Regions from separate parts of the Aliivibrio logei genome, predicted to be linked through region 2. Evidence: predicted binding sites of a transcription regulator. Region 2 holds the regulator's gene; the other holds the start of a gene.
What was found. Region 2 encodes PurR, which represses purine synthesis genes. Its sites were predicted from a motif close to TNANGNAAACGTTTNCNTNA; they were not measured.
Positions count from the first base shown of each region.

Region 1 (4,789 bases), on a different contig from region 2:
ACAGAGAATTGAGGTAATTCAATATTCACATCGAGTAGATCGATTCGTTCGAATTGATACGTGAAACCTTGTTCTGAAAGCCATTGTAGAGGCTTTCCAATAATGTCGGCATTATCCGATTCTAAATTAAATTTACGCAGTGTAAATTGAGGAATAACCCATAACTTATTTTCTTTTAATTCGGCTTGAGCTGTAATGGTGCTATTGCGCCAAGTTAATGAAATCCCCTGTAATGCCGTATAGTTTTCAGTGTAATAACCATCAATTAAGACGTCATCTAGGGCTTCACCTTGCCAGTAAAGTTGTTGAGTAGATAATTGAAACTCCCCTTTAAAAGGCAGTCCTTTTTCATTATGCACATCATAGTTACTTAATTGGATTTGTGCTTCACGTACGACCAATCCATCCTCTGCAAAATCTAAATTAGAAATACTGAGCTGAGAGATTGAAAACCAATTGAGTTTTTTAGTATTAGGCAGTCCGTTTTGTAGGCTAATGCCATCAATTTTCACACTATCAAAAGCGAGTTTATTATTTTGAATTGGATGCTTAGAAAGCCATAAATCAATTTGTTGAATGGGTAGCTCTGGCTCTGAATGAATCACGACATCAGAGATGGTGAGGTGCAGAGGATCGTGAATAGAATAGGAGATCCCACCAAAGGAGAGCGTTTGATGAGTCAACTTTTCAACGACTGGATTCAATAATGGCTGTGCGTAAGGCGTATGTAAAAGAGATAAGAATGCCGCCACAAGTAATAAACAAAGAGTGAGCAGCCAACCGAGGCTTTTCAACGTGGTGTACATTGATTAACTCCAATAAGAAAAATAGATGAACAGAAAGAGTGGAGTAAAAAACAGGTTCAATCAAGTTATTGTCGTTGTTTACTCAAGAGTAATCACGATTTCGAGGAAAATAGAATCAAGCTTTATTGTTATTGGCCTATTTATGGGTAAAAAAAGCCCTTCGAATGAAGGGCTTAAATAAAAACGATTTACATGTAAGGCGGATTAATCCAGCTGAGGACCTGCTTTTACAAGCGCTTTCCCTTCGTCATTATCTGTGTATTGAGCAAAGTTTTTGATGAAGCGTTGTGCTAAATCTTCCGCTTTACTGTCCCATTGTAGTGGGTCTGTATATGTATCACGAGGGTCAAGAATTGAGGTATCAACACCTGGTAGTGATGTCGGTACTTCAAGGTTAAAGACTGGAATGTTTTTCGTTTCTACATTATCAATAGAACCATCTAAAATTGCATCGATGATACCACGCGTATCTTGAATTGAGATACGTTTGCCTGTACCGTTCCAACCTGTGTTTACGATGTAAGCTTCTGCACCAGCCGCTTCCATACGTTTCACCAATACTTCTGCGTATTGTGTTGGGTGTAGTGTTAAGAACGCAGCACCAAAAGCAGCAGAGAATGTTGGTGTTGGTTCTGTAATGCCACGTTCAGTACCGGCTAATTTAGCGGTAAAACCGGATAAGAAATGATATTTCGTTTGTTCTGGCGTTAATTTAGCAACAGGAGGTAGAACACCAAATGCATCAGCGGTTAAGAAAATAACCTTGTTTGCATGACCTGCTTTTGAAATCGGTTTAACGATATTATCAATGTGATAGATAGGGTAAGAAACACGGGTGTTTTCTGTTTTAGAACCGTCATCAAAATCAATCGAACCATCATTGCGAACGGTTACGTTTTCTAATAGTGCATCACGACGAATGGCATTAAAAATATCCGGTTCAGCTTCTTTAGATAAACGAATGGTTTTCGCGTAACAGCCACCTTCAAAGTTAAAGATACCATCATCATCCCAACCGTGTTCATCATCCCCAATTAACTGACGTTTTGGATCCGTTGATAGGGTTGTTTTACCTGTACCTGATAAGCCGAAGAATACAGCAACATCGCCTTCTTTACCTACGTTAGCTGAACAGTGCATAGACGCAATGCCTTTTAACGGAAGTAAGTAATTCATCATTGCGAACATGCCTTTTTTCATCTCACCGCCGTACCAAGTACCACCGATGATTTGAACACGCTCTGTTAAGTTGAAGGCAACAAAGTTTTCAGAGTTTAACCCTTGTGCTTCGTAATTTGGATTGGTTGCTTTTGCGCCATTCATGACGACAAAATCAGGTTCAAAACTTTCTAATTCTTCGTCCGTTGGGCGAATAAACATATTTTTCACAAAGTGAGCCTGCCATGCGACTTCCGTGATAACTCGAACACTAAGGCGAGTATCAGGGTTTGCACCACAGAAGCCATCAATAACAAACAAACGTTTGCCTGATAGTTGTTCTGTAACAAGGGCTTTTAAATCATCCCAGACTGCAGGGGTAATGGCTTTGTTGTCATTTTTACCTTGATCAGACCACCACAAGGTATCTTTGGTTGTTTCATCTTTTACGATGTATTTATCTTTTGGCGAACGACCGGTAAAAATACCAGTATCTACCGCAACAGAGCCAAGTTCTGTCATTACACCACGTTCATAACCTTCTAAGTCAGGACGCGTTTCTTCTTCAAAAAGTACGTCATAGCTAGGGTTACGAAGAACTTCCGTCACGTTGCTTAAGCCGTGTTGAGAAAGATCAAGTTGTGCAGCCTTTTTGTGTTCCATTACAGTCATAGGTGCTCCTTAAAGGAATTTTGTAGGGATTTTAATATTCTAATTATTTTAATATTGTTTACTGCTACCCATGCTACCAACGCGGTAAATTGAAAACAGGGAGTCATATCATGAAATAACCACAAAGTGGTACGGGTTATTTAATCACCATCACAAAATAGCAATATGTCTATTCTACTCTTAATGAAATCGATTGCGCTAGATGCAATTGATTATTATTTAATCAAAATTAAGTGTGGATAAGTGGGATCAAAAATGTGCTTTGCATCAAAAAAAACCATAAAAAAAGCCAACCTAATGGCTGGCTTTAAAACAAAATAAAGAACTTATTCTGTATGAAGAATTAATGAACCGTGTCATTACCTTTCGTGGCTTCTTCAAAAAGATGAGCAACATCAATGCTGTCAAAGTCGTAACTGGTACCACAGTAATCACAATGAAGAGACACTTTGCCTTCAGTTGCAATAATGTCATCCACTTCTGAACGTTCAATCGTAATGATGGCGCCGCCACTGCGTTCACGAGAGCACCCACAGAAAAATTCAACGTTTTGAGGTTCAAACAACTGAACTTTATCTTGGTTATACAAACGGTAAAGTACATCTTCCGCTTCTAAGCTGAAGAGTTCTTCGTTTTTAACGGTATCCGTTAGTTGCTCTAAATGCTCAAAATCATCCGAAGAGCCAGTCCCATCAGGCATGACTTGAAGTAGCATACCCGCAGCGTGTGGTTTGCCTTCAAATTCCCCAAGACGTAACCATAAACGAGTTTTTAATTGTTCAGAACGCTCAAAGTATCCTTCAAAACATTCGGCTAAATCTTTCCCTTCAAGAGCAACGACACCTTGGTAACGTTCGCCGTCTTTAGGTGAGATAGTAATAACTAAATAACCTTTACCCATTAGTTGGTGTAATGTCGCGTCGTCAGCAATTTCGCCTTCAAAGCGAGCAACGCCACGAACTTTTTGATCGTTATCACCGTTAATAACCACAAGAGAGACAGGGCCATTACCTTGAAGTTGAAGCGTAATCGATCCTTCAAATTTCAACGTGGCGGTTAATAATGTGGTTGCAACTAATAGCTCACCCAATAAGTTTTGTACTGGCTTTGGGTATTCCTTGCTAGAAATAATTTGTTGGTAAGCATCATCTAATTGAACTAATTCACCACGAACGGATAAATCTTCAAACAGGTAACGATGCAATGTGTTATTTGCCATGAAATACTCCAGCAATTGTATTAGAGGTTACAGTTATCGCTATTATAGCCGCTATAACCTTGAGAAAAGGTAAATAAAGAAGAAAGTCAGTTATTGTTGCTTAAACTTCATGATATCACGTCGTTGTTTTTTATCTGGACGTTTATCAGGATGCGGGCTCCCAAGGGAGTTTAATTTGCGTAATTTCGCATTTTCTTCACGACGCTCAATACTGCTTTGTGTTTCTTTGTAAAGAGTTTGTGCAACGGGAGCACCACGGCGTTGATCGGAGATGATCTCGACGATCACGGTGATCTCTTCATTATTCCCTTGGCGAAGCTTTACTTCCGCACCAAGATCGATAATTTTACTTGGTTTTGCACGCTGGCCATTATAATGAACTTTACCGCCATCAACCATATTGCGTGCCACTGAGCGTGTTTTGTAAAAACGAGCTGCCCAGAGCCATTTATCAAGTCTTACACCTTCAATAGTGTTGGATTTTGAACTCATGATGGATACCTATGTCTTATCTCAGCTAACTAAGATGGTGGCTGTAAATTATTTTTCAATCTTTTGGCACGAATTAATCAAAATTCATAACCAATTAGAGTCATTAATGAGAAATGATGCTCTAATATGAAAAGTATTCCTTATATTTACGTGATATGGCTTTAAGTATCTTAATAAAAAGGTAATGCCTACAGTAATTGTGGCTCTTTATTTTATAATTATAAAATGCATCAAATAATTAAAGAAGATCATTTAAGAAAAGGATAATCAAAAGCAGATGGTAACAAATATGAAAATCGATAAATTCCCTCAATATTGGTTAATCTATCAATCGACTATTTCAAAAGGATTAACGGTTATCTTAGTTGCCTGGTTTGCATGGATTTGTGGATCATTATTTTGGGCAATGTTGTCACCGCAGACGTCGGTTTCAAAATGGTCT
Region 1 covers NZ_MAJU01000025.1:47,674-52,462, forward strand. Annotated here, with positions in the region: gene A6E04_RS17155 (AsmA family protein) at 1-806, opposite strand, end outside; gene pckA (phosphoenolpyruvate carboxykinase (ATP)) at 1,011-2,636, opposite strand; gene hslO (Hsp33 family molecular chaperone HslO) at 2,980-3,855, opposite strand; gene hslR (ribosome-associated heat shock protein Hsp15) at 3,946-4,347, opposite strand; gene gspC (type II secretion system protein GspC) at 4,637-4,789, shown strand, end outside.
Region 1: a site for PurR is predicted at 2,818-2,837, ahead of pckA (phosphoenolpyruvate carboxykinase (ATP)). Genes of this name have one in related genera too.

Region 2 (4,789 bases):
TGTCTATCTCTTATTCGCAATTTTAAGAGGTGCGTTTTTTCTGAACATAACTAATAATAAATTTTGCAACGATTGGAAATAAACCAAGAAGAGCAAGAGAGCCGAGTATATTTGGTGATATTAACCCTGATAGTGAGGTTATTTCAGCTAATTGAGTTCCGGCATTTAAAAATACCATGGTTCCGGGCAGCATGCCTAATTGACTAAATAAGTAAAACCGAGCGGCGGTTAGTTTTGTTAATCCCATGACTAAATTAATAAGAAAGAATGGAAATATAGGAATTAAACGAAGAGTCAGTAAGTAAAAAGCGCCATCTTTTTCAATACCTTGATTGATGGAAATTAATTTGTCCCCAAATTTACGATCAACCCATTCTCTTAATAAATAACGGCTGCTTAGGAAGGCAATAGTAGCACCAATGGAACTGGCAAAAGAAACCAATAATAAGCTCCACCAAAAACCAAATAAGGCCGCACCAAGCAATGTGACTACTGCGGCGCCTGGTATTGATAATGCAGTGACGGTAATGTAACCAAAGAAATAAAGGGTGCTATAAAAGAAAAGGTTTTCTTGGATGTCACTTTGAAGGGCTTGATGGTATGCCTTAGCCTGCTCTAGAGTAAATAGATGACCAAAGTTAAAAAAGATAACAGCAAAGGCTGTAAGAAGAGTGATTAATAAGAGTAATTTTTTATTCATAATTCATTTCCTAGCCTTATGTTGTCTTTAATTTATACAGGTAAAGACAACATAAGAGTAGGGCGAATGTAAAATAAATGTAGGAAAATGTATTTAAAGTTGTTTTCTTAATTCATTTCTAATATCAGTAGAGATAACAGACCAGTGAGTACCTTTAATCGCTCCTTCAAGCGACCACAGTAATTCGTCACTAACAGAACTTGAATGAGTCTGTTGAATCGCTTTATAAGCGTTTACAGATCCCGTCTCCATTAGTTCTTTTACGGTCGTTATTCCTGCTTTTTTCAGCATTCTCTCTGTCGCTAATCTTAGATTGGGTAAATCCTTAATTCGAGAGGGACCTGCTGTTTTTTGTTTTTCTTTGTCTTTTTTAGCAACATCTAAAGCAACAACAGCTTGAATTAGGATTGAATCAGGTTCATCCCAACATTCAGGTGAAATAGCAAAATATTTAGTTACCACGGGGAAACCACGTTTTTTATAAACGTAAGGTTCAAAACCTTGGTCTTTAAATAAATTAATAGTGTTATCGCTTGCTCGCAAATGCAGTCTGTCCTGAACAACAAGTGCAAACATTGTGTCATCAATAAAAACACCAAAGCCGCCAAACATGGAGCGTGAAGTGATTTTCCCTAGAGAGGAAAGTAATCGAAGTGAATCTTTTAGTATTGGTTTATCCATTGCAATAATTCTCGGTTAGTAAGTCTATGTCACTAAACAACTGAGCCCGAGGAAATAGTAGCAAGTTCAAAACCACACATTGTTATTTCTAAGTAAAAATTAACAATGTGTAGATATAAATACCTGCCATCGGCAACCCCGCTACCTTATATAAATACGTAGGCCGGAAGCTTTGCGTCCTGAGCTTTCGCACAGTTTGCCCTGTTCGTGACAGTTAAGATGATATAGTAATCAATAAAATGAAATGTTGTCCACTTGTAAGTTATGTGACATTGGTTCAGAAAATAAGGATGATTTTCTGTTATGCCAGTTCAAGTTTTAAATAAATAAATATTTTTTCACTTGCATATTTATGATTAATGCATCACTCATTGTTACAGTTTATGGACACTTTTCCGAGTTACCACTTCTGGATGCATTTCAAAAATGCGTCTTTCATGGTGCTTATCTTTGATTCGTTCCAACAATATTTCAACGGCGGTCTTACCAACGCGACGTTTAGGTTGGTGAATCGTCGTCAATGGTGGAGAGAAATATGCAGAAAGTTCAATGTTATCGTAACCAATGATTGAGATATCTTCAGGTACACGTAAGCCAGTTTGTTGAATTTTGCTGATAGCCGCTAATGCCATAATGTCGTTAAAACAAAATAATGCAGTTGGTTTATCTTCCATCTGTAGCATTTTTTCAACAGATTTAGAGGCAGAAGAACACTCAAAATCACCTTCAAATATCCAATCTGGATTTGACGTTAAATTTGCTTCAGATAAAGCTCTGTAGAAACCATGAATTCGTTCTTTACAGGTTGCTTTATCAAGCTGACCGGTAACACAGCCAATTTTTGTGTGTCCATTTTCAATCAGGTGTTTTGTTGCTAAATAACCACCTTCTTCAGAATTATCAATAATTTTGTCGGTATGAGGGCTATCTGGACCCCAGTCCATGATTACCATTGGTAATTCTGTGTTTTTTTCAAGTTGTGCTAATAACTGTTCATTTAGATCAGAACACATAACTAATAAGCCATCGACACGTTTTTCTGCCAGCATACGAAGGTAGTGCTTTTGTTTATCTAGATCACCTTCGGTATTACACATAAATAATGTGTAACCTTGCTTGTAACAGTAGTTCTCAACACCGTGCATCATTTCGGCAAAAAATGGATTAAAAGACTGGGTAACTAGCATGCCGATAGTTCGAGTTGTGTTGCACTTTAAACTACGAGCAACGGCACTCGGTGCATAGTTTAGTTCTTCAACGGCTTCCCATACTCGTTTTTGAGTTGCTTCTGCAACAAATCGAGTTTTGTTAATTACATGAGAAACGGTGGTTGTCGAAACAGAAGCAAGTTTCGCAACGTCTTTAATGGTAGCCATATTAAAAGCCTTAATTTATTAAGGGGCTATTTATGTTCCAACAATAGTGTCAAAGTCTCTCTTTATTTTTTAATAAAGATTGTTGGAAGGTAAATAGGCCCTGTGAGTATATTACCAATAGTAGATTAGAGAATAATCTAGGTGGTATAAATGAAAAAAACCGCGATAAATGCGGTTTTCATTGATATTCAAATTTTATCGTTTGCGTTCACATTTTATCTATAAAGCGTAGCGCAAACAATTGCTGATTTAATAAATTTTAATAGTCGTTTTGATATATATCACACTATTGTTAACTTATCTTACCAGTTGTACATGCTTTTGTTATTCGCCCGCTAGGAATTTTACATCCAATTCTAAGAACGTAACAAGGAAGTGAGTAACGGCAGCATAGAAGCCAAATGTATCTCGTTCAGAACAAAGTTGGTTAAAACGTGGCGCCCAAGATAATAACTGCTCGTTAATAAATTGCAGTTGTGCGGCCATGAATTGCTCGAATTCTGGTTCCGTTGTTTGCTGATTCGTCATGACAATTAGATTGCCTAAGAAATCTAACTCAATAGCAATGTGATCTGCAGGTTCATTGAATTCAGCTTTTTGAGTGATGTTGTATTTTTCTAATAAATCACGCATATCTTGTGCCGGTTTCGCATTAAGAAGGCGTGATTTATCTAAATACATTGAAGCATAAGGAAGCGCACTGTTCTTATCAGAGCCTAAGAACGCTTCACAGAAGTCAGCCGATAGTTCAAGCTGTGCATCTTCGCGTGTTTGTAATTCATTCAATTTTGTTACAATTGAAGAAATAGAGTCGGTTAGCTCTGGAGTTTCAGAAAGGTTCGTTAAAAAGGTACGAATCTCAAAACTGTTATACTGCTCTAATTGCTCTTTAGTTAGCTCGTGTGCAAATAGGCTAGATAACCACCAATAAATTTCAGCACGTTGTTCATTAAATGCATTTAGTTCGTTCATGTAAAATAAGCTCCAAAAAATTGACTAAATAATTGTACGGCATAAGTGTGAAAAGGAATAGCACCTATCATTAACAGGGTGTATAAAGATATTAGCAAAGATTAATACGCGACAAGATTTGTTCTGAATCAAATAATATACAGAAATATCAATTGAGAATTGGCATTATTACAATATATGAATAGAATGTAATAAGAACCATCCTAATAACCATAAAAAAAAGAGAAAATTATGAGCTATCACATTTTAGTTGTTGAAGACGAAGTGGTAACTCGCTCTAAGCTTGTAGGCTATTTTGAAGCCGAGGGATATCAAGTGAGCGAGGCTGAAACGGGCGCAGAAATGCGAACTGTTTTGGCTGAACAAAAAGTTGATTTAATTATGCTTGATATAAACCTACCAGGAGAGGATGGTTTATTATTGGCGCGTGAATTACGCAGCCAGTCTAATATTGGTATTATTTTAGTTACAGGACGAACTGATAGTATTGACCGCATCGTAGGTTTAGAGATGGGTGCGGATGATTACGTAACAAAACCTGTGGAGTTACGTGAGCTTTTAGTCCGAGTTAAAAATCTATTTTGGCGTATGTCATTAGCAAATGAACCCGTAGAATTAGATGAATCAAATTTAATTCGTTTCGGGGAGTGGACGTTTGATATTCAACGTCGTGCTTTATCGAACAATGGTGAGCCAGTTAAGTTAACGAAAGCCGAATATGAGCTATTAGTTGCTTTGTCGTCTTATCCGAACACGGTATTATCACGTGAACGTATTTTAAATATGATCAGCCACCGTGTTGATGCGCCAAATGACAGAACGATTGACGTTTTGATCAGGCGAATGCGTGCCAAAATGGAAGTGGATCCAAAAAATCCTCAAATATTTGTTACTGTTCATGGTGAAGGGTACATGTTTGCTGGTGATTGATTTTAGTTTAATCATCGATAAAAAAGATAATGTTAAAGCCGCTCTTATTTGAGCGGCTTTTTTATACCTATAATGCAATCGTTATAATTAATCGTGAACTCATTGTAAATACTGATTTAATTGTTGTTAT
Region 2 covers NZ_MAJU01000029.1:165,073-169,861, forward strand. Annotated here, with positions in the region: gene A6E04_RS18830 (TVP38/TMEM64 family protein) at 23-700, opposite strand; gene A6E04_RS18835 (TfoX/Sxy family DNA transformation protein) at 794-1,381, opposite strand; cyclic di-GMP riboswitch class I at 1,510-1,592, opposite strand; gene purR (HTH-type transcriptional repressor PurR) at 1,756-2,757, opposite strand; gene torD (molecular chaperone TorD) at 3,082-3,729, opposite strand; gene torR (two-component system response regulator TorR) at 3,961-4,659, shown strand.